3 regions of the Ornithinicoccus sp. genome follow, and region 1 is predicted to be linked to each of the others. Evidence: riboswitches for the same ligand, from Rfam matches in the RefSeq annotation. Region 1 holds a riboswitch; each other region holds the start of a gene.
The links. A riboswitch is a leader RNA that binds a small molecule or an ion and turns the genes downstream of it on or off. The one in region 1 is predicted to bind thiamine pyrophosphate.
Positions count from the first base shown of each region.

Region 2: linked by a shared signal. The riboswitch ahead of AC1QRC_RS19395 (thiamine ABC transporter substrate-binding protein) and the one ahead of thiM (hydroxyethylthiazole kinase) in region 1 are both predicted to bind thiamine pyrophosphate.
Region 3: linked by a shared signal. The riboswitch ahead of AC1QRC_RS19350 (ABC transporter permease) and the one ahead of thiM (hydroxyethylthiazole kinase) in region 1 are both predicted to bind thiamine pyrophosphate.

Region 1 is NZ_CM169976.1:3,488,619-3,496,157, reverse strand. Features, by position in the region: gene AC1QRC_RS17455 (GNAT family N-acetyltransferase) at 1-242, shown strand, start outside; gene AC1QRC_RS17450 (hypothetical protein) at 325-1,437, shown strand; gene AC1QRC_RS17445 (aldo/keto reductase) at 1,527-2,450, shown strand; tRNA gene AC1QRC_RS17440 (tRNA-Ala) at 2,531-2,603, shown strand; gene AC1QRC_RS17435 (sulfite exporter TauE/SafE family protein) at 2,857-3,651, opposite strand; TPP riboswitch at 3,784-3,877, shown strand; gene thiM (hydroxyethylthiazole kinase) at 3,869-4,678, shown strand; gene thiE (thiamine phosphate synthase) at 4,675-5,343, shown strand; gene AC1QRC_RS17420 (bifunctional hydroxymethylpyrimidine kinase/phosphomethylpyrimidine kinase) at 5,340-6,899, shown strand; gene AC1QRC_RS17415 (sugar O-acetyltransferase) at 6,894-7,433, opposite strand.
Region 2 is NZ_CM169976.1:3,875,878-3,883,416, reverse strand. Features, by position in the region: gene AC1QRC_RS19430 (LCP family protein) at 1-160, shown strand, start outside; gene AC1QRC_RS19425 (hypothetical protein) at 147-371, shown strand; gene AC1QRC_RS19420 (hypothetical protein) at 371-559, shown strand; gene AC1QRC_RS19415 (MraY family glycosyltransferase) at 656-1,408, opposite strand; gene AC1QRC_RS19410 (polysaccharide biosynthesis protein) at 1,405-2,622, opposite strand; gene AC1QRC_RS19405 (DUF4235 domain-containing protein) at 3,407-3,688, opposite strand; gene AC1QRC_RS19400 (hypothetical protein) at 3,962-4,162, shown strand; TPP riboswitch at 4,189-4,299, shown strand; gene AC1QRC_RS19395 (thiamine ABC transporter substrate-binding protein) at 4,297-5,436, shown strand; gene AC1QRC_RS19390 (hypothetical protein) at 5,548-5,721, shown strand; gene AC1QRC_RS19385 (dihydrofolate reductase family protein) at 5,780-6,337, shown strand; gene AC1QRC_RS19380 (hypothetical protein) at 6,478-6,726, opposite strand; gene AC1QRC_RS19375 (M14 family zinc carboxypeptidase) at 6,935-7,539, shown strand, end outside.
Region 3 is NZ_CM169976.1:3,865,283-3,872,821, forward strand. Features, by position in the region: gene AC1QRC_RS19335 (sensor histidine kinase) at 1-383, opposite strand, end outside; gene AC1QRC_RS19340 (GntP family permease) at 465-1,814, shown strand; gene AC1QRC_RS19345 (GTP-binding protein) at 1,879-2,964, opposite strand; gene AC1QRC_RS19350 (ABC transporter permease) at 3,053-4,738, opposite strand; TPP riboswitch at 4,731-4,842, opposite strand; gene AC1QRC_RS19355 (hypothetical protein) at 4,812-5,003, opposite strand; gene AC1QRC_RS19360 (hypothetical protein) at 5,172-5,519, opposite strand; gene AC1QRC_RS19365 (cell wall-binding repeat-containing protein) at 5,811-7,539, opposite strand, start outside.

The DNA of each region.
Region 1 (7,539 bases):
ACCACGCGCTCACCGACTACGGGCTGCACCGGGTCGAGGTGAACGTGCGGCCGGAGAACACCGACAGCCTCGCGGTGGTGCGGCGGTTGGGGCTGCGGGACGAGGGTGCCCGGCTCGGGCTGGTGCACGTCGACGGGCACTGGCGGGACCACCGCAGCTTTGCCGTCACCGTCGAGGACCTGGAAGGTGCCTCCCTCGTCGACGCCCTCACCCGGCTGGGCCGGGAGCGCCCCACGGCCTGATTCACAACAGTCACACCTGTCGCTTGGGCGACACACCGCGAAACTCCCGGAGCACGCTCCGCACCGTTTGTATGGTCGCCGTGTGAGCCCGAGCAGCCTGATCTTCTTCGTGATCATCACGGTCTGGGCTGTCTATGTGATCCAGCACTGGATCCGCCGCCGCGACCACGTCGCCACCGCCCGCTCGGTGGACCGCTTCTCCGCCGCGATGCGCGTGCTGGAGCGTCGCCGGGTGGTGCCCCAGATGAGCGTGTCGGCGCCGCAGCGTCCGTCGTATGCCGTGGGGCTGGCCCGTCCCGCCCACCCGGACGTGGTTGTCAAGCGGGCCCAGCCCCGGCTGACGCTGGTCGGCTCGGAGCCGGCCGCGGACCGGACCAGCGGTCCCGAGCCCACCCGCCCGGTGCCCGCCGGGCCCGCGCAGACCCGCCCCACGGCCGCGGCCTCCACCCCGGAGCAGCGTCCCGCCGGCCGACGGACGAAGTCCTCGGCCAGCCGGCCGCGGCGTACCGTCACGGCCAAGGCCCCCCTGTTCTCCCCGGCGCGCGTCAGGGCGCTCGTACTGCTGGTGGGCACCGCCCTGCTCGTGGCGGGGGCCGTGCTGGCCACGACCACCTGGTGGGCCGCACCGGCGGGGATCGCGGCGTTCGCGGTCTCCCTCGGCTACGCACGCGCCTCCGTCGCCCGGGCGCGGCGCCGTGCGGCGTCTCCCGTCCGGCACCCCTCCGCACGTCCGCAGGTGGGCGCCCGGCCGGAGAAGGCCCGCACCGCGAAGTCCCGCACGACGCAGCGCCGTCCGGCACGGCGCACTTCCGGCCAGGCGCCGCTCACTGCCGCGCCGGTGGCTGCAGCACGGGTCCGCGGGTCTGCCCCGATCTACGTGGCACCGGATGCGTCCCCGGACCATGTCCGGCCGACCGTGGCCGCTGGCCTCTACGACGTCGAGGCCGTCGAGGCAGCGCGCACGCCCGCCCCGGCCGCGGCCGAGACCCCGGTCGAGACCCGGGCCGAGGCGGCCCCGGGCACCTGGCAACCCGTCCCCGTCCCGCCCCCGACCTACACGCTGAAGGCCCGCGCCCCGCGCCCCTCCGAGCGGGTGGCTGCCGACACCCCGGTCGAGGACCTGCCCTTCGACGGCAATGCACTGGCGCTGGACGAGGAGTTCGAGGACCTGCCCCCCGTGCACCAGGTGGTCTGAGGCCCCGAAGGAGGCTGCCGCGCGGGGTGCACAGACCCCCGCCGGGATGACCCACCGTGGCTGCGGGGCAGGATAGGCCCATGACTTCGATGACCCACCGCCCACTCGGTGACTCCGGCCTGATGGTGAGCACCGTCGGGATCGGGTGCAACGCCTTCGGGACCCGGGTCGACGGCGCCGCCGTCCAGTCCATCGTCGACACCGCGCTCGAGGAGGGCATCACGCTCTTCGACACCGCGGACATCTACGGGCAGGGGAAGAGCGAGTCCCTGCTGGGTGCCGCGCTCGGTGACCGCCGCGACAAGGTGGTCGTGGCGACCAAGTTCGGGATGGACATGCAGGGCTCCAACGGGCCCGACTGGGGCGCCCGCGGCTCCCGGCGCTACATCCGCAAGGCCGTGGAGGCGAGCCTCACCCGTCTCGGCACCGACTGGATCGACCTCTACCAGCTGCACCGGCCGTGCCCGGTCACCCCGATCGAGGAGACCCTGTCGGCGCTGGACGAGCTGGTGCAGGAGGGCAAGGTCCGGTATGTCGGGTCCTCCAACCTCGCGGGGTGGCAGGTCGTGGACGCGGACTGGACGGCCCGCACCGCCGGGCTCACCCCGTTCATCTCGGCGCAGAACAAGTACTCCCTGCTGGACCGCTCCGCCGAGCAGGAGCTCGTCCCCGCCGCCGAGACGGTGGGCGTGGGGATCCTGCCGTTCTTCCCCCTGGAGTTCGGTCTGCTCACCGGAAAGTACCGGCGGGACCAGGCCCCGCCCCCCGGCAGCCGCCTCGCCGCGGACTCGCAGGCGGAGCGTCTGGCGGGCGCCGACTGGGACGAAATCGAGCGGATCGAGCAGTTCGCACAGGAGCGCGGCCGGACGGTGCTGGAGATCGCGATCGGTGGCCTGGCTGCCCAGCCGGCGGTCTCGTCGGTGATCGCCGGGGTGACCAGCGCCGACCAGGTGCGGGCCAACGCTGCAGCGGGTTCGTGGGTGCCGACCATCGAGGACCTGGCCGTGCTGTGAGGCGCGCCTGACCTGCGGCGGGACCCGAATCGGAATCTGGCCCTACCTGGTGCTAAAGTTCGTAGCCGCAAGCACGGCTTGGGGCTGTGGCGCAGTTGGTAGCGCGTCTCGTTCGCAATGAGAAGGTCAGGGGTTCGAATCCCCTCAGCTCCACCCCGCGCACGAGGCTCGAACCCTTGCCAACAGAATCGTTGGCGGGGGTTCGGGCCTTGTCGCTGTTCTGGGTCCAGTTGAGTGCGTTGGCGTTGACCTCGGGGTCGAGCAGCATCTCGAAGGGCCGGTTGATCTCACTCGCAGCTATAGCGATGAAGCCGGCTCGCTCGGAGCTGATACGACTGCTCGCTGACTGCGGTACATGGTGCACCGACGTTACCGTCCGGGACCCCGCGCAACTGCCCCGCGGCCTCTAGAGGACCGACCGGACCATCGCGCCGAGTACCACGCACAGCAGCACGATGTAGCCCACGGCGTGGACGCGGTCGGAGATCGCGGGCGGGCGACGGCGCAGCAGCACGATCACCGGGAGACCGCCGGCCAGGAGCAGCGCCCCGGCGCGCAGGTCCACCGCCCCGACGAGCGCGGCTCCGGGCAGGTCGCCCACCGGGTTGCCCAGCAGGAAGACGACACACGCGGGCAGGCTGATCGCCAGGGTGAGGGCGTTGGCCAGCGAGGCCACGGTGCGCATGTCCAGACCGGAGCGGCGCAGCAGCGGCACGGTCATCACGCTGCCCCCGACCCCCAGGAAGGAGGCGATCGTGCCGATGGGCACGCCCAGCAGCCCGCTGATGGCGAAGCGGTCCTCCCGGTCCCGCACCGTGGGGCGCACGAACCCGCGCCGCAGGCTCACGTCCAGGATCGTCGCCACCAGGTAGCAGATGAAGCCCCAGCTGATGAACGCCGACGGCGCCAGACGGGCGAGCCAGGCCCCGGTGGCGCCACCCACAGCCAGCAGCCCCAGGAGCGGCGCCGCCAGGCGGAGCCGGGAGAGCACACCCCGCCTGGTGGCGAGGGTGGCGACGGCGGCGTTCACCACCATGACGACCGCCGAGGTCGCGACGGCGACGGTGGGGGCGTCCGGGCCGATCGCGGCGTCCACCCACAGCACCACCGGGACGGTGACGAAGCCGCCCCCGAAGCCGAACAGGACGGTCGTCACCCCGGACAGGGCGCCGATGAACAGCAGCAGGAGGACGTCGGACACCGACCCATCCCAGCCGACGGGCGGCCGGTCCGACAAGGGGATGTGAGAAGTGTCCCCACGAGCCAGGCGTCCCATGCCACCCGGTGCCCCACCAGGCTCCGGCCCGGACGGCACCAGGTAGGGTGCTGGCCAGCACAAGACACGGGGTGCCCCTGCCGGGGCTGAGATCACACCCGCCGAACCTGATCTAGCTCGTACTAGCGAAGGGATGTCACGCATGTTGCGTACCCCCACGGACCTGACCGACTTCAGTTGCGCCGCCCTGGACCACGTCCGGAGCAGCGAGCCACTCGTCCACTGCATCACCAACAGCGTCGTGGTGAACTTCACCGCCAACGTGCTGCTCGCCGTCGGCGCGGCACCCGCCATGGTCGACATCCCCGACGAAGCTGGCCCGTTCGCGGAGATCGCCTCTGGGCTGCTGATCAACCTCGGCACGCCGACGGGGGAGCAGCGGGCCGCGATGCGGGAGGCTGCAAGCGCCGCGACCGGCGCCGGGACGCCCTGGGTCCTCGACCCGGTCGCGATCGGGTCCCTGCCGGTCAGGACCCCGCTCGCCCACGAACTGCGCGACCTCCGTCCGACCGTCGTGCGCGGCAACGCCTCGGAGGTGCTGGCCCTGGACGGGACCGGCGCCGGCGGCCGGGGCGTGGACGCCTCCGACGGCGTGGACGCAGCCCTCCCCGCAGCGCGCTCCCTGGCGGAGAGGACGGGCGCGGTCGTCGCCGTCTCGGGCCCGGTCGATGCCGTCACCGACGGGCAGCGCCTCGTCCGCATCGACAACGGCGACCCGGCCCTGACCCGGATCACCGGGGGTGGCTGCGCCCTCGGCGCGCTGCTGGCGGCCTTCGCCGCTGTTGACGAGGACCGGCTGGCGACCACGGTGGCGGCGATCACCGTCTACACCGTGGCGGCCGAGCTGGCCACGATCCGCTCGACCGGGCCGGGAAGCTTCGGGCCGGCGCTGCTGGACGTACTGGCCCAGGTGGACGCGGACACCATCGCTGCCCGGGCGGCACTTTCATGAGGGCCGACCTGTCGCTCTACCTGGTCACCGACTCCGCCCAGGTGGCCGCGGCCGGGCACACGCTGCCCGACCTGGTGCGGCGGGCGGTCGCCGGTGGCGTCACCGCGATCCAGGTCCGTGAGAAGCGGGCCACCGCCCGCGAGTTCCTGCACCTGGTGCACGGGATCGCCGAGGTGCTCCCCCCGGAGGTGGCGTTGCTGGTCAACGACCGGGTCGACGTGTTCCTGGCAGCCCGGGCCGCGGACACCCGGGTCACCGGTGTGCACGTGGGCCAGTCCGACATGCCGCCCGGGGCGGTCCGCGCCCTGGTGGGTCCGGACGCGGTCATCGGGTTGAGCGCCGGGACCGTGGAGCAGGTCCGTCGCGCCGCGCTCGACCCCGCGGGGGTGGACTACGTGGGGATCGGCGCGCTGCACGCCACCGCCACCAAGGACGACGCCCCCGAACCACTGGGGCTCACCGGCTTCGCCGCGGTGCTCGCCGAGAGCCGACTGCCCGCCGTCGCCATCGGCGGCGTGACGCCGGCGGACCTCCCCGCCCTGCGCGAGGCGGGTGCCGCCGGCGCCGCGGTGGTCTCGGCGGTGTGCGCCGCACCCGACCCGGAGTCCGCCGCGCGCGAACTGCGCCGGGCCTGGGACGACGCAAGGTCGGAGGACGCGCGATGACGGGCGAGCCGATGACGCCGCAGCCGGCACACGGCATACCCCGGGTGTTGAGCATCGCGGGCACCGACCCGACCGGCGGCGCGGGTCTCCAGGCGGACCTCAAGAGCATCGCGGCCAACGGCGGCTACGGCATGGGCGTGGTGACCGCGCTCGTCGCCCAGAACACCCATGGCGTCCGGTCCGTGCACGTGCCGCCGGTGCCCTTCCTGCTCGAGCAGCTCGAGGCCGTCAGCGACGACGTGGAGATCGACGCTGTGAAGATCGGCATGCTCGGCTCGGCGCAGATCGTGGAGGCGGTCGGCGGGTGGTTGGACCGGGTGCGCCCGCCCGTGGTGGTGCTCGACCCCGTCATGGTCGCCACCAGCGGGGACCGGCTGCTCGACGCCGATGCCGAGCAGGCGCTGCGGGAGCTGCTCGCCCGGGCCGACCTGGTGACGCCCAACATCCCGGAGTTGGCGATCCTGGCCGAGGAGCCGGTCGCCGAGGACTGGCCGGCCGTGCTGGCCCAGGCGGCGCGCGTCTCGGAGCGCCACGATGTGGTCGTGCTCGCCAAGGGTGGTCACCTCGGCGGGGACCGGGCGCCCGATGCGCTGGTGGACGCCACGGGCGGAAAGGTCGGGATCGAGGAGTTCGACGCGGAGCGCGTCTCGACGCGGAACACCCACGGCACCGGGTGCTCCCTGTCCGCCGCCCTGGCGACGCGCGGTGCGGGTGCCGATGGATGGGGTCCGGCGGTCGCCGAGACGAAGCGGTGGCTCACCGAGAGCCTCCGGCACGCCGACGACCTGGCGGTGGGCACCGGCCACGGGCCGATCCACCACTTCGCCGGGCTGTGGGCCCGGGGCGGCACCGCCACCGCGCCGCAGCCCGCCGAGGTCGCCCGACGGTGGTGGGCCGACGTGGCCCCGATCCTGGCCGAGATCGACGAGCTGCCGTTCGTCCGGGGCCTGGGGGAGGGGAATCTGGAGCGGGAGCCGTTCGTCTGGTACCTGGCGCAGGACGCGATCTATCTGCGCGAGTTCGCACGGATGCTCGCCGAGGCGAGCAGGCTGGCACCGACCCCGCAGGAGCAGGCGTTCTGGGCCTCCAGTGCCGAGGGCGCGATCGTCACCGAGCTCGCACTGCACGAGAGCTGGATCCCGGAGGGCACCATGTTCACCGCGGAGCAGGGCAGGGCGACCACGGCCTACCTGGACCACCTGGTGGCCGCGGGCGCCGGTGGCAACTACGCCGTGCTGGTGGCGGCGCTGCTGCCGTGCTTCTGGATCTATCAGGACGTCGGTGACCGGTTACGGCCGCTCTCGCACCCCGGGCACCCCTACCGTTCCTGGCTGGACACCTACGCCGACGAGGCCTTCGCCGAGTCCACCCGTCGCGCGATCGAGGTCGTCACGGAGGCCGCCGCCGCGGCGGACCCGGCGACCCGGGATCGGATGCACACGGCGTTCGTGCGCTCGAGCGAGCACGAACGGGAGTTCTTCGCCGCGCCGTTGGACGCGGTCCGCGGCGACAAACCCGCTACGAAAAGGCGGGGTGGGACGACAAACTCGCTATGAAAATAGGTGCTTGACGACGCGGGCGGGGGTGCCGACGGCGACGACGTCGGCGGGGATGTCCTCGGTGACGACCGAGCCGGCGCCGATCACGCTGTTCTCCCCGATGGTGACACCGCCGAGCACGATGACGCCGCCGCCCAGCCACACGTTGTCCCCGATGGCGATCGGGGCGGCGCTCTCGATCTTGGCCCGGCGACGGGCCGGGTCGAGCGGGTGCGTCGGGGTGAGCAACTGCACGTTGGGGCCGATCTGACAGTCCCGTCCGATGGTGATGGGGGCGACGTCCAGGGCGGTCAGGTTGTAGTTGACGAAGGTGCCGTCCCCGATCGTGATGTGGGTGCCGTAGTCGACGAACAGCGGCGCCCGGATCTCCACGTCCTCGCCGACCTCCCCGAGCAGTTCGCGCAGGATGGTGCGGGCGGCGATCGGATTCTGCGGGTATGCCGTGGCGTAGGAGCTCTGCAACCGCACCGCGCGCTGGGCCTCCCGGACCAGGTCGGGGTCGTCGGCAATGTACTCATCCCCGGCGAGCATCCGCTCCCGGTGGCTCCGGGGGTCCCCGGCGAAGTAGTCGGTCACGCCCCAAGGCTGTCACGGGTGCACGGCTAGGCTGGCCCCGGGCTCCCGCCCCACCGGCAGT
Region 2 (7,539 bases), 390 kb from region 1:
CCGGTGGATGGACGGGTTCTGGGTGGAGAACAAGCACGCGACCAGCCGTCACCGTCGAGTCGACCGGGCGGCAGTTGGTCTTCGAGCAGGGTCGCATCTTCCTGGAGAACACCGACGGCCTGATCTATGTGCGCGAGCGCAAGACGATGCCGCTGGGTGACCTGGACCGCACCGAGCGGCACCGGGCCGCGCTGGTCGGCATGATGGACCGCCTCGTGGAGATCCGGGAGGACGAGCCGGAGAAGCTCGTGGAGCTGCTGCCGATGCTGCTACCAGAACGTCAAGATCGAGGGCGACCTCACGCTCGAGCAGCTGATGACCCTGGTCGACGTGGGCGCCGAGCATCGAGGCGGACAACATCACCTCGCTGATGGTGCCCGTCGCCTACTTCGACATGACCTCCGGCGGTATGTCGATCAACCGCCTCAACGAGGGCCGCACCGCCGAGTTGGGCACGGCCCTGCGCTCGGGTGACCTGTCCGGCTATGTCGACCAGCTACGGCACGTCATACGAGCTCACCGGCAGGTGAGCGGTGCTCAGGCGCCGAGCATGGCGTAGCCCAACGCGCCAGCGGCCAGCGCGAGCACGGCATACAGCAGGGCGACCCTCGCGTGGGTCCAGCCGGGCCGGCGTGACAGGCGCTGGTAGAGGTGCTCACGGTGCGCCTCGAGCCAGGTTCTCCCCGCGGATGGCTCGACGCACCAGCGTGGACCCAGTGTCGAGAAGGTAGGGCAGGAGCGGGGTGGCGACGAGCCACCACAGGCCCGCCGCGGAGACCTGCTCGCTGACCAGTGCTGCGGCGAGGATGCCACCGAAGAGGTAACTGCCGCAGTCCCCGAGGAACATGCGGGCGGTTGGCACGTTCCAGGGCAGGAACGCCAAGGCGGCGCCCCCGGCGAGAGCGGCCAGGACCAGGGTCTCGGGGGAGGGGCCGATGAACAGCATCACGAGGGCCCACGCACAGACCGTGAGCCCCGTGATGCCGTTGATGCCGTCCATGAAGTTCACGGCGTTGATCAGAACCGGGAAGGCGACCGCCCCGAGGAGCACACTCCCTGGGCCTCCGAGCACGCCACCCAGGGCAGCCCCGGTGGCTATCTGCAGCCCCAGGCGGGCGATGGCTGACGGGTCGCGCAGGTCCGTGACGAAACCGAGCAGCGCCATGGCGAGCCCGGCGGCGAGGGCTGGCCACGGAACGTCCACGCCGAGGACCTGTGCGACGGCGGCCGTGGCCAGGATCCCGAGCGCGCAGGCGACGCCGCCGCCCCGGATCGTCGGCTCCTCGTGGGAGGAACGGTGGTTGGGCACGTCCAGGGCACCCAGGCGGTGCAGCAGCCGGAGGACGGCAGGGGCGAGGGCTGTTGTCGCCGCGGCGGCGCCCAGCGCGAGCAGGGACCACTCGATCATGTGCGGGGTATGACGCTCTCCACCGGACTCGAGCGTTGCCGGAGCCACCCCACCAGTTCGTCGACACGCTGGGGGTCGACCATCTGTAGCGCCAGCGGATCGAGCACGGGGACGCTCACCGACTGGACCAACGGATGGCTCGTGGAATGGCGATAGTCCAGTCCGAAGAGCTCTTCGGACATCTTCTCCGCCGGCCGCAGTCCCGTGAACACGATCTCGATGTCGCGCCGCCCCGACATACCGATGAGCGTCGTGGCAACCTCCAGGATCTTCACGGGAGTGCCCATGTCGAGGACCAGGACATCACCGTCGGTCTCCATCGCGGCCGCCTGCATGACCAGTTGGCATGCCTCGGGGATCAGCATGAAGTAGCGCTCGACCTCGGGGTGGGTGACCGTGACCGGCCCCCCGCGTTGGATCTGCTCGGTGAAGATAGGCACCACGGAACCGCGGGACCCCAGGACGTTGCCGAATCGGACCGAGACGTAGCGACCCGGTTGGGTGGTCGCGAAATGCGCGGTCAGCCGTTCGGTCGTCCGTTTGGTATAGCCAAGGACCGAGGACGGATTCGCGGCCTTGTCCGTGGACACGTTGACGAAGGTGCCGACCCCGCTGTGTGCTGCGGCAGAGAGCACGTTGAGCGTCCCCAGGACGTTGACGGTCCAGGCTTCGAGCGGGAACCGTTCGAGGATGGGCAGGTGTTTGAGGGCAGCCGCGTGGAAGACCACGTCAGGACGGAAGCGCTCGAAGACCTGCTCCAAGGCCTGGGCATCCCGGATGTCTGTCAGGAGAATGTCGTCGCTGTCGCGCAGTCCGCGTCCCGTCAGCGATAGGTGCGTGTCGTGCAGGGCCGATTCGTCCCTGTCGAGCAAGAGGAGTCGGGAGGGGTTGAACCGGCGGATCTGACGGCACAGCTCCGACCCGATCGAGCCGCCGGCGCCGGTGACCAGCACGACCTTGCCAGTGATCTGGTCGGCGATCGCTCCCTGGTCGAGTTGGGTGGCCCGGCGCCCGAGGAGGTCCTCGAGATTGATGTCCCGCAGGTCGGAGACGTGCGGGTTCTCGTCCATCAAGGTATTCAGCGTCGGCAGCACCTTGACCGTGAGGTCGGCCTTCGCCGCGAGATTCTTGATCTCTCGCATCAGGCTGGCATCGGCCAGGGGGATGGCCACTGCTAGGTGCGTCGCGTCATAGCGCTTGGCGACACGGACCATCGCGTCCCGTCCGCCACGGACAGGCACACCTTCGACCCGGAGCTTGCGCTTGCGGCGGTCGTCATCCAGGAAGGCAACCGGCCGGAAGGACAGCCTGGTCGTCCTGCACCATATTGGCGAGGAGTCGACGCCCGAGCACGCCCGCCCCATAGATGATGACGTTCGCCCCGACGTCTCGCCGGACCGCGACTCGCGCCCGCCAGGAACGGATAACGAAGCGCACCGCGAGCATGAGGATAAGGGCCACTGCTCCGCCGACGGCCGGAACTGAACGGGGAACGATATAGGGATCGATCCATATCGCCCAGACGCCAAGGAATAGTCCCGGTCAGGAGCGCCGCCCGAGCAACGGAGACAACCTCTTCAAACGACCCGCGTTGGTGCCTGATGAGATACGGCCCCAACACCATGCCCAGGGTGATCTGGATCAGCGCTGCCCAGCCGGCCACCGTCCACGTCTCGGGCACGAAGGTCCTGGAGAAGTCGTACTGAAAACGCAGCCACACGGTGAAGATGACGGCCACAGACCACGCATGCACCATCGCCCAGGGCGTAGAGCACCTGAGCGACGGCATCGGACGTGCGCCGCCGGGGTGTCATTGCGGAAACCTCCGTCGAGGAGCGGCCAAAAGACGCGCGAATCCTCTCATGCCGTCTGTAGGTGAGCAAGCCGACAAGTTTGAGGCGGTAGGTCTCGTTTATGGGCTATTGGGCGTCTTAGCGCGATTCCTTTACCGAGAGACGCGACTATGCGAAGACGACGAATCATCGCCGAGGAAGTCGGTCAGCTGTCCTTCTTCGCCAACTGCTGGGGCAGGTGCCCCGTCGACTTCTTGTAGATCGCGGCCGCCTGTCGGTTGGCGACCATACGGCTCAGCCCGATGATGGCGCCAGAGACGAGCGCGAAGGCGATCGCCTCTTTCCAATCGATGTCCGGGTCCTCCGGGTTGGCCGGGGAGTCGCCTCCGGTGACGAACTTCCAGGTGCCGTCGGTGGCCTTGCTGGCGACGATCCCGGCCGCCATCGCGGCGCCGGTTGCCATCAGCTTCCAGACCAGGTTGCCCATGCTCTACCTTCCCTCGGTCGGTCCCGCCCACGAGTGGTTCGTGGGTGTTCTCTCGCAGACTACCTGCGGACCGTCGCGGCGTCCTTCTCGTGGGGTCCGGCCCTGACGAGAGGACACGAGAGGCGCCCGGGTGATCGGGCGCCCCAGGTGGTTGATCTGTCCATGACCTGGGCGTGAGGAATCCCTGGGAAGGGTCAAAGTTGTGCATCAGGTGGGCTCTCCCTTACTCGATAGTGGTTGTGCTCTTTGTTGGTTGGCGGCTTGGCTGGACAGATGTGGACTGCGATCGCGCTTGCCGTCGGGGCGTTGGCCCTGATCTGGCTCGTGCTCGCACTCAGGCACGCGTCCGGCGTGCTAGATCGGGCGTCGGAGGTGCTCAACGAGACCCCGCCTCACGACGAGGCCCCCGGGCAGTCGCCGACCCAGTCCGAGGAGGAGTGGACCAAGCCGGACAGGGAGCCGCGGATCTCCTAGCACCGCCGGCACGGTAAGGTCGGGCGCACACACGACAGGGGAGCGCTCACGCGCTGAGAGTGCGGCGAGTCCGATCGCCGCAGACCCTCGAACCTGATCCGGTTAACGCCGGCGGAGGAAGTCGGAGGACATCCATGCGTTCCATCACCCGTACCACCCGCGCCCGCTTCTCCCTCGCCCAGGGCACCGTGGCCGCCGCCACCGTGCTGGCGCTCGCAGGGTGCTCGCTGGGTGGGGGAGAGGACGAGCCCGCCGGCGAGGGTGGTGGCACCGACGAGGGCACCAGCACGTCAACGGCCGGAAGCCCCCAGGGTGGCGAGGTCGTGCTCGTCACGCACGACTCGTTCAACCTGCCGGAGGAGCACCTCGAGGCCTTCACCGAGCAGACCGGCTACCAGGTGACGGTCCAGGCGGCCGGTGACGCCGGAGCGGTCACCAACCAGCTGGTGCTCACCAAGGGCAGCCCGGTCGGCGACGTCGTCTTCGGCATCGACAACGCCTTCGCCTCGCGCGCCGTCGACGAGGGCGTGCTGGCCGAGTACACCCCCGCCGACCTGCCGGAGGGTGCGGCCGAACACGCGCTCGCGGGTGAGGGATCGGCATACCTGACCCCCATCGACTACGGCGACGTCTGCCTCAACATCGACGACACCTGGTTTGCCGAGGAGGGGATCGACCCGCCGCAGACCCTGGAGGACCTGACCGACCCGACGTACGAGGGGCTCTTCGTCACCCCCGGGGCCAGCACCTCGAGCCCGGGGCTGTCGTTCCTGCTGGCCACCATCGGGGAGTTCGGCGAGGACGGATGGGCGTCGTACTGGGAGGACCTGATGGCCAACGGGGCCAAGGTCACCTCGGGGTGGACCGACGCCTACACCGTCGACTTCACCGCCGGCGGTGGCGACGGTGACCGGCCGATCGTGCTGTCCTACGCCTCCAGCCCGCCGTTCACCATCCCCGAGGATGGCGACGAGCCGACCACCTCCGCACTGTTGGACACCTGCTTCCGGCAGGTGGAGTACGCCGGGGTCATCGAGGGCGCGGCCAACCCCGAGGGCGCGCAGGCGCTGATCGACTTCCTGCTGACCGACGAGGTGCAGGCGGCGATCCCGGACTCGATGTACGTCTTCCCGGTCTCCACCCAGGTCGAGCTGCCCGAGGTGTGGGCGCAGTGGGCCGAGGTCGCCGACACCCCGATCGAGGTCGCTCCCGAGGACATCGAGGCCAACCGGGAGACCTGGGTGCGGGAGTGGGCCGACATCGCGACCGGCTGATCGGGCGCGCCGAGGGCTTTGGAGGGATGAGGCCAGCCCGAGAGCATTTGTTGGCCGATGTTTACCTCAGGTGGGTTGTCCTGTTGATCGCGCGCGCGGTGCACTCGATGTATGTGGATTGCAATCGCCGTGATGGTGGGCCTGCTGGCCCTCATCCGACTCGCGCTCGGGCTCGCCCAGGCGTCCCGGACGGTGGACGGTGCCTTCCTCGTGGCGAGCCCGCAGCGCAGCACCGCGTCCGCTCCGGCCGTCCCGGCCCGAAGGGTGGTCAGCCAGAGCCGATGAGTTCCGCGGTGGGCACGGGTCTATCCCGGCGACCCACTGCATACGAGAGGCTCTCCTCATGGCACGCACCGTCAGCGCACACCTGTTCCACGCCATCAACGGGGTCGTGGAGTCACCCGACCAGTGGCAGTTCGACGCCTTCGGCCCGGAGGAGATGGAGTTCATGGGCCAGGGCATCGGCGACGTCACCGACGTAGTCATCGGCCGAAAGCTCTGGCAGGAGTGGGCCGACTACTGGCCGAACGCCGCGGGGGACGACCCGTTCGGCGCCTTCATCAACCCGGTGCGCAAGCACGTGATCACCTCGACGGTGTACGACGTGTCCACGTGGGAGAACAGCGTGGTCGCCGAAGGCGACCCGGCCGACTACGTCCGCCGCCTCGCCGAGGACGGGTCGGAGGGTGCTATCACGGTGACCGGCGGGATCGACACGATCCGGTCGCTGTTCCTGGCCGGCGTCATCGACCGGCTCACCCTGACCACCCACCCAGCGACGGGCCAGGGGCGCCGGTTGTTCGACGACACGGTCCCGATCACTCGGCTGGAGCTCGTCGACAGCGCGGCGACGTCCGTGGGTAACGCCGTGCTCACCTACCGGTTGCGTCCCGAGGCCTGAGGGTGGCTCACCATCGGGGAGCGCCCCGGTCCGCCCGCCGGAGATGCAAAAGCCGCTAGTGAGTAGCCGCAAAATCCGCTAGTGAGTAGCCGGAAAGTTACCCGCCATGCCGTGCCGCCAGGTGTCCCAGGAGGGCGGGGTCAGTTGACGGGCCCGGCGTCCTTGTCCTGGTCGGCGACGAACCGCACGAACCGATCCGGCGCGAGTCGTTCCTCCTCCTCGGTCCGGGGCCACCACGAGGCGGCCTGTGGAACACCGGCTTCGTACAGCTCGACCCACAGGCCCTCCGGGATGGTGTCTCCCTCGGCCAACCGGCCGGCCTGTGCCTGGCTCTCCTCGGAGAGGGCCAGCCACCAGCTCTGCAGTGCTTCCTTCTCTTCCGTGTCCATCATTCGACCATAGCCCCGGGCGACCGGACGCGCGCGGCGGCCGGTGGCCGGCAGCGTCAACGGGCCGACCACCCGTGCCCGCGCCACCCCTTCCGGTTGACGGCTCAACGTCACCCGGACAGGATTGAACGCACCGAATCGTCAGCTGTGCCCGGCAGATCCGGGACCCCCTGTCACGGCCGACAGCACGCTCCGATAAGGAACGCCCATGTCGCGTCGTCGTCTCGCCGTTGCCCTCTCTGCTGCCCTGCTGGTGGCCACCCCGGGGGCGCTCGCGGCGCCCGGGGACGGTGCTCCACCGGGTGCCCAACAGGTCCAGCACGAGGGCCTCCCGGAGGGCTCGGACAGGGCGCTGCTGCGGCTGGAGCTGCCGGACCGGCAGGTCCTTGAGACGCTCGTCGCCGACGGTGCCGACATCGCGGCGGTGCCTGCCCCGTCGCCGGACTCCCGGGACGGCGCCGTGCTCGTCGACCTCGTCCTCACCGGTGACGAGCTCGCCGCCCTCCAGGAGCAGGGCGCGACGGTGCGCCAGGTCATCCAGCGCGAGGGCGACGCCCAGGCCCGGTTCGAGGCGAGCCGGGAGGCCTCCGAGCAGCGCCGCGCCACCGGCCTGACGCCGCAGACGGTCAACGGGCAGGTGCAGCCCGCCGACACGCTGACGTTCGACCACGCCTACTGGTGGGAGGACGCCGGGCAGACCTTCCTGCAGGTCCAGGTGTCCACCTCGGCGACCGAGGACCCCGAGCTGCAGATCGAGGTGGAGTGGGAGACCGCCGACGGCACCACCGGCACCTTCTCCCTGTTCCGCTACGT
Region 3 (7,539 bases), 380 kb from region 1:
TCCTCCAGGACGGTCCCGCCCTCCTGCGCCGGGGCGATCGTCCCGACGAAGCGCTCCCCCACCAGCTCCGGATTGGGGTGGGTGTAGCGGATGCCGTCCGGTGACATCACGACGATGAAGTCGGCGCCCGTCCGGTCCAGCTCCCGCGCCACGATGTCGGCCAGGTCGCCCTCGGGGTCCGTCGAGGTCGAGACCGCGTCGCGCACGTCGTCGGTGGCAGCCAGCGTCTCGGCGATCGTCACGACCCGGGTCTGGGTCGTCTCCTCGACCAGCCGGTCCGCCCAGCGGTAGGCGAGCAGGACCGACAGGGCAGCGACGATGAGCGCGAACACCACCTGGATGGTGAGCACGTGGGCGGCGATGCTCCGTGGCTTGCTGAACACTATGACCACAAGGATGCCTGGGCAGGCGTCCCGGGGACAGTCTGACGCTCGGCCGAATCTCGCCGAGCAAAGGAGCTTCCCTTGATCGCCCTGCATACGACGATCAGCATCGTCGCCATCATCCTGCTCATCATCAGGTTCCGGATCGATCCGATCATCGCGCTCGTCGCAGGGTCGTTGTACCTGGGCCTCGCCTCCGGGATCGGCTTCGCGGCCACGCTCACCGCCATCACGACGGGCTTCGGCGAGATCATGGCCAAGATCGGCCTCCTCATCGGGTTCGGCGTGCTCATCGGGTCGCTGCTCCACGCCGTCGGAGCGTTCCGCGCGATGGTCGAAGCGCTGGTGCGGGTGGTCCCGGCCAAACGTCTCCCCTACGCGCTCGCCATGGCGCTGGCGACGATCTTCCCCTCGATCTATGTGGACGTCCAGGTGGTCCTGGCCGCGCCGGTGGCGCGGTCGTCCTCCGGGCTGATCGGTCCACGGGGCCTCCCGCTGCTGGCCGGGGCGCTCGGGACCGGCATCTTCTGCGGCTATGTCTTCGTCGTGCCCGGGCTCGCGGCCGTCTCCATCGCCGGCCTGCTCGAGGTGCCGCTCGGCACCTACCTGCTCTACGGCATCGTCATCGGCCCGGTCACCGCGCTGCTCACCGTGTGGTTGTTCGGACTGCTGTTGCGGACCGGCTGGTGGAAGGCCGATCGGGACGAGGAGGAGCACGAGGCGCTCCAGCAGGCCGAGGAGGAAGAGGCCAACGGCGCCCTCAAGCCCCGATGGCGACCGACCCTCGGGGTGGCTGTCCTGCCGATCGTCGTCCCCCTGCTGATGATCGCCTTCGGGGCGTTCGCTGGGCTGGCCGAGCGGTCCAACGCCTTCATTGAGTTCCTCGGCAACCCGACCTTCGCGCTCTTCGTCGGCCTGCTCGGTGCGTATGCCATGGCCCGGCGCAGCCTCCGGGTCGGCGGCACCTCGGCTGCCTTCGAGAAGGGCCTGCACACCACCGGCGAGATCCTGCTGGTCACCGGCGTCGGCGGATCCCTCGGGGCAGTCATCGAGGCCACCGGCCTGGCCGAGGTCCTCGGCGGGCTGTTCTCCGTCAATGCCGCCGCACCGGTGCTTGTCAGCGTGCTGCTCGCCTGGTTCATCGCGGCCCTGCTGCACCTGGCGATCGGCTCGGTCTCGGTGGCCGCCATCACGGCGGCTGGGATCATCGCCCCGATCCTGGGGTCGCTGGGCGTCGCCCCGGTGGTGATCGGGTTGGCCATCGCGTCCGGATCGCTGTTCGCGTTGCAGGTCAACAGCAACTTCTTCTGGATGTTCAAGGCCCTGCTCGGGCTGTCCACCTCCGGCAGCCTGAAGACGTTGACGGTGGTGACCTCCATCGCCAGCGTGATCTCCATCCCGCTCGTCCTGGCGGCCAGCCTGGTCGCCTGACGGTCTCGGCCGGACCGCTGGACTGCGGTGTCCTCGAGATGAGGACACCGCAGGTCAGCAGGGCCTATGCCGCGCGGGTCGTGGCACCGAGCCAGGGCTCCAGCCCGTCGGCGGCCACCTCCCAGCGCGGGCCGCGGCCGCGCAGCTCGTCGTCGGTGAGCAGCATGCCGGCAAAGGCACTGCGCAGCTGTTCCCGGGCGTCCCCGTCACCGAACAGCCCGGTGAACAGCAGCCGGGTGAACGGTCGCTCCCGGCCCCACGACCCCTGGGCGCCGATGCTCAGCTGACCGCCGGCGCCGTCCCAGACACCGACCTGATCGGGCCGGCTGGCCACCCAGAAGCACCCGCGGGTGCGGCAGCTCACCCCGCCGAGGCCCGCGATGTCGTGCTGCAGCCGGTACGGGTTCAGCGGCACGTCCGCCGTTAACTCCATCCGCCAGGAGTGCCTCCCCTCCCGGTCTCGGAGCGGCCCCCGGTGGACGGCGGCCGCCCATCCCTCGCTGGCGGCGTGGTCGTGCAGCCCCTCCAGGAGGGTCGCGACCGGCAGTTCCGGCCACCCGCCCGAGACCGGGACCCCCGGGCGGGCCAGCTGGTCCAGCACCTCCAGCCCTTCCGGCGCGGCGTCGCCGGAGACGGTCACGACGTCGGCGTACTCCACCATGGCGCCGAGCACCTCCCCCACCCCGCGGTGGTCATCTCCGGCATCGCCCGGATAGCGCTCGGACAGCAGGTCGTCCCCGAGCAGGTCCGTCACCAGGCGCGCCCCGTCCAGGGCGACCACGACGCCGGCGACCCGCACGCTCGGGGCCACCTGCCGGTCGTGGCCCAGCACCCGGCACACGGACAACCCGTCGGCAGCCATCGGCAGGTGCACGACGATCGCCTGCCACCGCCCGAGCTGGCCGAGCCGTTCCAGCGTGGGGATGACGTCCTCGCGGACCGCGCAGCTGGCGCAGGCGTGCTCCAGCGGCACGACCTCGCGCTCGAGCACCCCGCTGAGGTCGCTCACCGTCCGGCGCAGGGTCCCGGCCGCGACGTCGAGCTCGTGCCGCACGACCACGGGCTGCGGCAGGTCGAACTGCAGGCCGAGCGTCGCGGCCGCCATGGACTCGGCATGCAGCCCGGTCACCAGGTAGAGCGGGGTCGTCATGGGGCACCTTCCGACGCGGCTAGTTGAGAACGGTTCTCACTATAGCCCAGGGCAGACGCCCGTATGCCGTGGGTCGGCCCACGTGCGGTCAGAACGTGCCGACGTGGCCCACCCGCAGCCGTTCGACCAGACCCATCACCGTCACCGTCAGCACCGAGAGCACGACGGAGGCCGCGAGCGCCATGCCGAGGTTGTCGGCGCCGGGGCGGCTGATCAGGTCATAGATCAGCACCGGCACGGTCGGCCGCTCCGCGCGGGCCAGGAAGCTCGTGGCGCCGAACTCCCCCAGCGACACCGCGAAGGCGAAGCCGGTGGCGGCCAGCAGCGGCCGCAGCATGACCGGGGCCTCGACCGTCCAGGAGGCACGCAGCGGCCCGGCGCCCAGGGCGGCGGCCGCCTGGCGCAGCCGCGGGTCGACGGAGCGCAGCACCGGCGTGAGGGTGCGCACCACGAGCGGCAGCGCGACCATCGCCTGGGCAATCGGCACCAGCACCGGGGAGGTGCGCAGGTCGAACGGCGGCCGGTCCAGGGTGATCAGGAAGCCGAAGCCGACGGTGACGGCGGAGATCCCCAGCGGCAGCATGAAGGCGGCGTCCAGCCCGGCGACCAGCCGGCGGGCCGACGGCAGGCGGGGCCGGCGGGACACCACGACCGCGACGCACACCCCGAGCACCATCGCCAGCACGGTGGCGTCGATCGCGGTGCGCAGTGAGTTCTCCAGGGCCTCGGTGACGCTGGCCCGCATCGCCGGGGAGGCCTGCGGGTCGGACAGCGCGCGGTAGTTGCCCAGCCCCCACTCCCCCCGCACCCGCAGCGACCGCACCACGAGCGAGCCGACCGGCAGCAGGATCAGCAGCACCGCGAGGCCGGCCACGGTGAGCACCGGGATGTCGCCGCGTCCGGGGGCACGCGCCGCCGACCCGGTGCCGCCGCGCTTGAGCGACTGCTCCCGCCGGGACCTGGTGCGGGCCGCGACGGCCAGCATCGCCACGACCGCGGCCAGCTGCACCAGGGACAGCACGGCCGCCGCCCGCAGGTCCAGGAACTGGGTGGTGAGCAGATAGATCTCGGTCTCGATGGTGCCGTACCGCAACCCGCCGAGGGTCAGCACGACCCCGAACGCGGTGGAGCAGAACAGGAACACCAGGGTCCCCGCCGACACGATCGCCGGCGCCAGCGCAGGCAGCGTCACGGTCCGCAGCACCTGCCACGGGGTCGCCCCCAGCGCGGCGGCGCTCTCCTCCGCGCGCCGGTCCAGCCCCTCCCACATGCCGCCGACGGTGCGCACGACCACCGCCAGGTTGAAGAACACGAACGCCATCAGGATCGGCACCCAGTGCCCGTCGAGCCCGAGGAAGCCCAGCGGCCCCCCGCTGGAGAGCAGCGAGCGGAACATCACCCCAACCACGACCGTGGGCAGCACGAACGGCATGACCACGACGGCGCGCAGCAGTCCGCGCCCGGGGAACCGCAGGCGATAGAGGGCAAACGCGAGAGGTATGCCGAGGAGCAGGGTGATCACGCTGCCCGCCGTGGCCATCGCGAGGGTGAAGAGGAGCACCCGGCCGGTCCGGGCCCGGCCGAGCACCTCGGGGATCCCCGAGAGGTCCCAGACCCCGTCCGGCCGCAGGCCACGGTCCAGCATCCCGGTGACCGGCCAGCCGAAGAAGATGATCAGGAAGGCCACCGGCACCAGGGCCAGCACGACCAGCCCCGCGGCAGGCCCGAGCACGTGCAGGCGCGGGCGCCGGCTCGGGCGGGTGGGACGCAGCATCTGGTCGACTTCCTCCACCGGTACTAACCGGATCAGGTTCGAGGGTCTGCGGCGTCCTGTCCTCGCCGCACTCTCAGCGCTGGGGCGCTCCCCTGTCGTGGTCCAGCCACCCTACCGCGGGGGCGTCCGTGCGGACGGCGCTGCCGCGGGGCCCCTGGTCGGGGGCCTCGCTGTCGTCGGCCGGGGTGAGGAGCAGGAGGGTCAGGGCGGCGAGGGCGCCGAGGTTCCATCCGGCGCGGCGCTGGGACTCACGGGTGTCAAGCACGGCGACTCCTTCGTCAGGGGCCCCGTGGTGCACGAGCAGTCACGGTTGCCCACGTGGGAGATGGTGTACACCCGGGATGTCGCAATTGCGTCGCCGCGAGCAGCGTCCCCGCGTGCAGCGCCACCGGGAGGTCAACCCCAGGGAGCTTCCCGGGTCCAGTTGGGTGGCCTACGGCTGCCCGACCCGTGGCGGCCCATCCACCACACGGGGAGGAAGGGGCCGACTCGTCGCGGATCGTCCCTTGGCGGGAACCGCCGCCCGCCGCTTGTCTTTCGCGATGAGCTCGACGTCGGGCCAGTCCTCGCCCTGCACGATCTCTCCGGTGGCACCCGTATCGCGGACCAGGGCCAACGAGAATCCAGTGCCCTCCAACGCCGCCACGACCTGGCCGCGGGCCGCACGGAAAGCCAGCCCCACAGCCTCGGCGAGGGTGAGGTTCTCCCGGGCGCTGAGCAACTCGGCGGCGAGGGTGGGCCACACCGGACCGTGCCCCCTGACGATCCTCGGCCCGCCCATGGTCCAGCATCCCCCAGGATGGGACCAACCCGCGGCGGGCCTGTGGATAACGACCGCCGGATCGCAATCCGGGGCGTCGGGGAGAGGGGTGGCGACAGACTGTGCAGTGCCCCGTATCTCGGGGCAGAGCACAGTGTCCACCACATCCACCAACGAGGCCTCCAGGGTGCGGGCTCCGGCATGCGGGCTCCGGCGTGCCAGGTCCCGCCGTGCCAGGTCCCGCCGTGCCACGGCCCGGCCCCGCGGGTGCGGGACCGGGCCGTGGCGTGGTGCGGTTGACCTCAGGCGTTGCTAGTCGAAGAACACGACGAGATCGTTCTGCACCTGCTGGGAGACCGCGTTGGTGCCGCCGAGCACGATGATCCGCTCCGGGTCGAGGCGGTCGAGCTCAGCGATGGTCGCCTCGGGCAGCGCGTCGGGACGCGTCATCAGGATCGGCCCGCCGATGGAGACCGAGATCGGCCCACCGGTCATGGCGTCGGCGTAGACCTCACCGGTGGCCACGAACACGGCGTTGACACCCGGCTCGTAGTCCCCGGACAGGGCCGCGGCCGTGCCGTAGCGGTCGTCGCCGAAGACCCGGGTGACGGTGCCGTCGGTGTAGGCCTCCAGCTCCGTGAGGACCTCGTTCGAGACGGCAGCCTCGCCGCCCAGCACGATGATGTCGGAGACCCCGAGCTCCCCCAGCGCGGCGGCCGTGGCCGCCGGGAGCTGGTTGTGCCGGGTCAGGAGCACCGGTGCGTTGAGCGCGCCGGCCCGGGAGGCGGCGGCCAGCGCGTCCGGGAAGTCCGAGCCGGCCGCGACGTAGGCCAGGTCACCGCCGACCGGGTAGGTCAGTGCGGCCTCGGCCGCCGTCGCGTAGCGGTCCGCGCCGAAGATCCGGCTCACCTCGTCCTCGGTGTCGGCCAGGGCCAGCTCCTCCAACTGCGGGATCAACGAGTTCGAGACGGCCGCGTTGCCGCCCAGGATCACGATCCGCTGCGGCTCCAGCCGGGTCAGCTCGGCGACCGTGTCGGCCGGCAGCGAGGCGGTGCGGGTCAGCAGCACGGGGGCGTCGTGCGTGCCACCGAGGGCACCGGCCGGCATCGCGTCGGGGTAGTCCAGCCCGGTGGCCAGGAACACCACGTCCTGCCCGGGGCCCCACGAGGTGGCCGAGATCTCCGCGGCCGTCCCGTAGCGGTCCGAGCCCCAGATCCGTTCGACGACCTTGCCGTCCTGGGTCCAGGTGAAGTTCACCGTGTCGGTGGCCGAGCAGGCTTCCTCCGGGTCGGGACGGGCACAGCCGCTGATGTTGTCCGTGCCCGGGTTGGTGCCGGTGTAGCTGAACGTGGTCTCGCCGCTGGCGTCGGTCGTGCCGGTCCCGGTGCCGCTGTTGGCACCGCTGACCGCGAACTCGACGACCGTGTCGGCGACCGGGGCGCCCTCGTCGTCGGTGAGGGTGGCGGTCACCGTGTGCTCGGTGCCCACCTCGGCGTTGCCCGTGTCAGGGTCCAGGTCCAGGTCGTGGGTGACGACCACGGCACCGGGGGCGCAGTCGACCTCCGGGTTGGGGGTGTAGCCGACGACCAGGTTGTCCAGGAACACGGCCGTGTCCAGGATCGTGTCGCCCTGGTCGAAGACCGAGAAGTACACCGAGTGGGCGCCCGGCGTGATCTCGGTGGAGGCGGCCAGCCGCACGGTGGCGGCGCCGTAGGTGTCGCCGCCGTCGGGGCCGGTGCCGCCGTCGAACGCGGTGCCCGCGCCGTTCTCGGGGGTCATCCCGCCGATGCCGGTGGAGTTGATGCTCACCACGTTGCCCTCGGCGTCGAAGGCGAAGTTGTTGGGGGCGCTGATCTCCGAGCCCTCGGTCGTCCACGTCGAGTTGTCGAGCTCGGCGATGAACGCGTCGTTGAACTGGGTCCCGACGTAGACCGGGAACTCCTCGGACATGAACCGGAAGTCGAAGGACAGGCAGTTGGACCCGGTCGGGACGTTGAGGTCGACCTTGAGGATCGTCACGTCCCGGTCTGTGTTGCCGCGC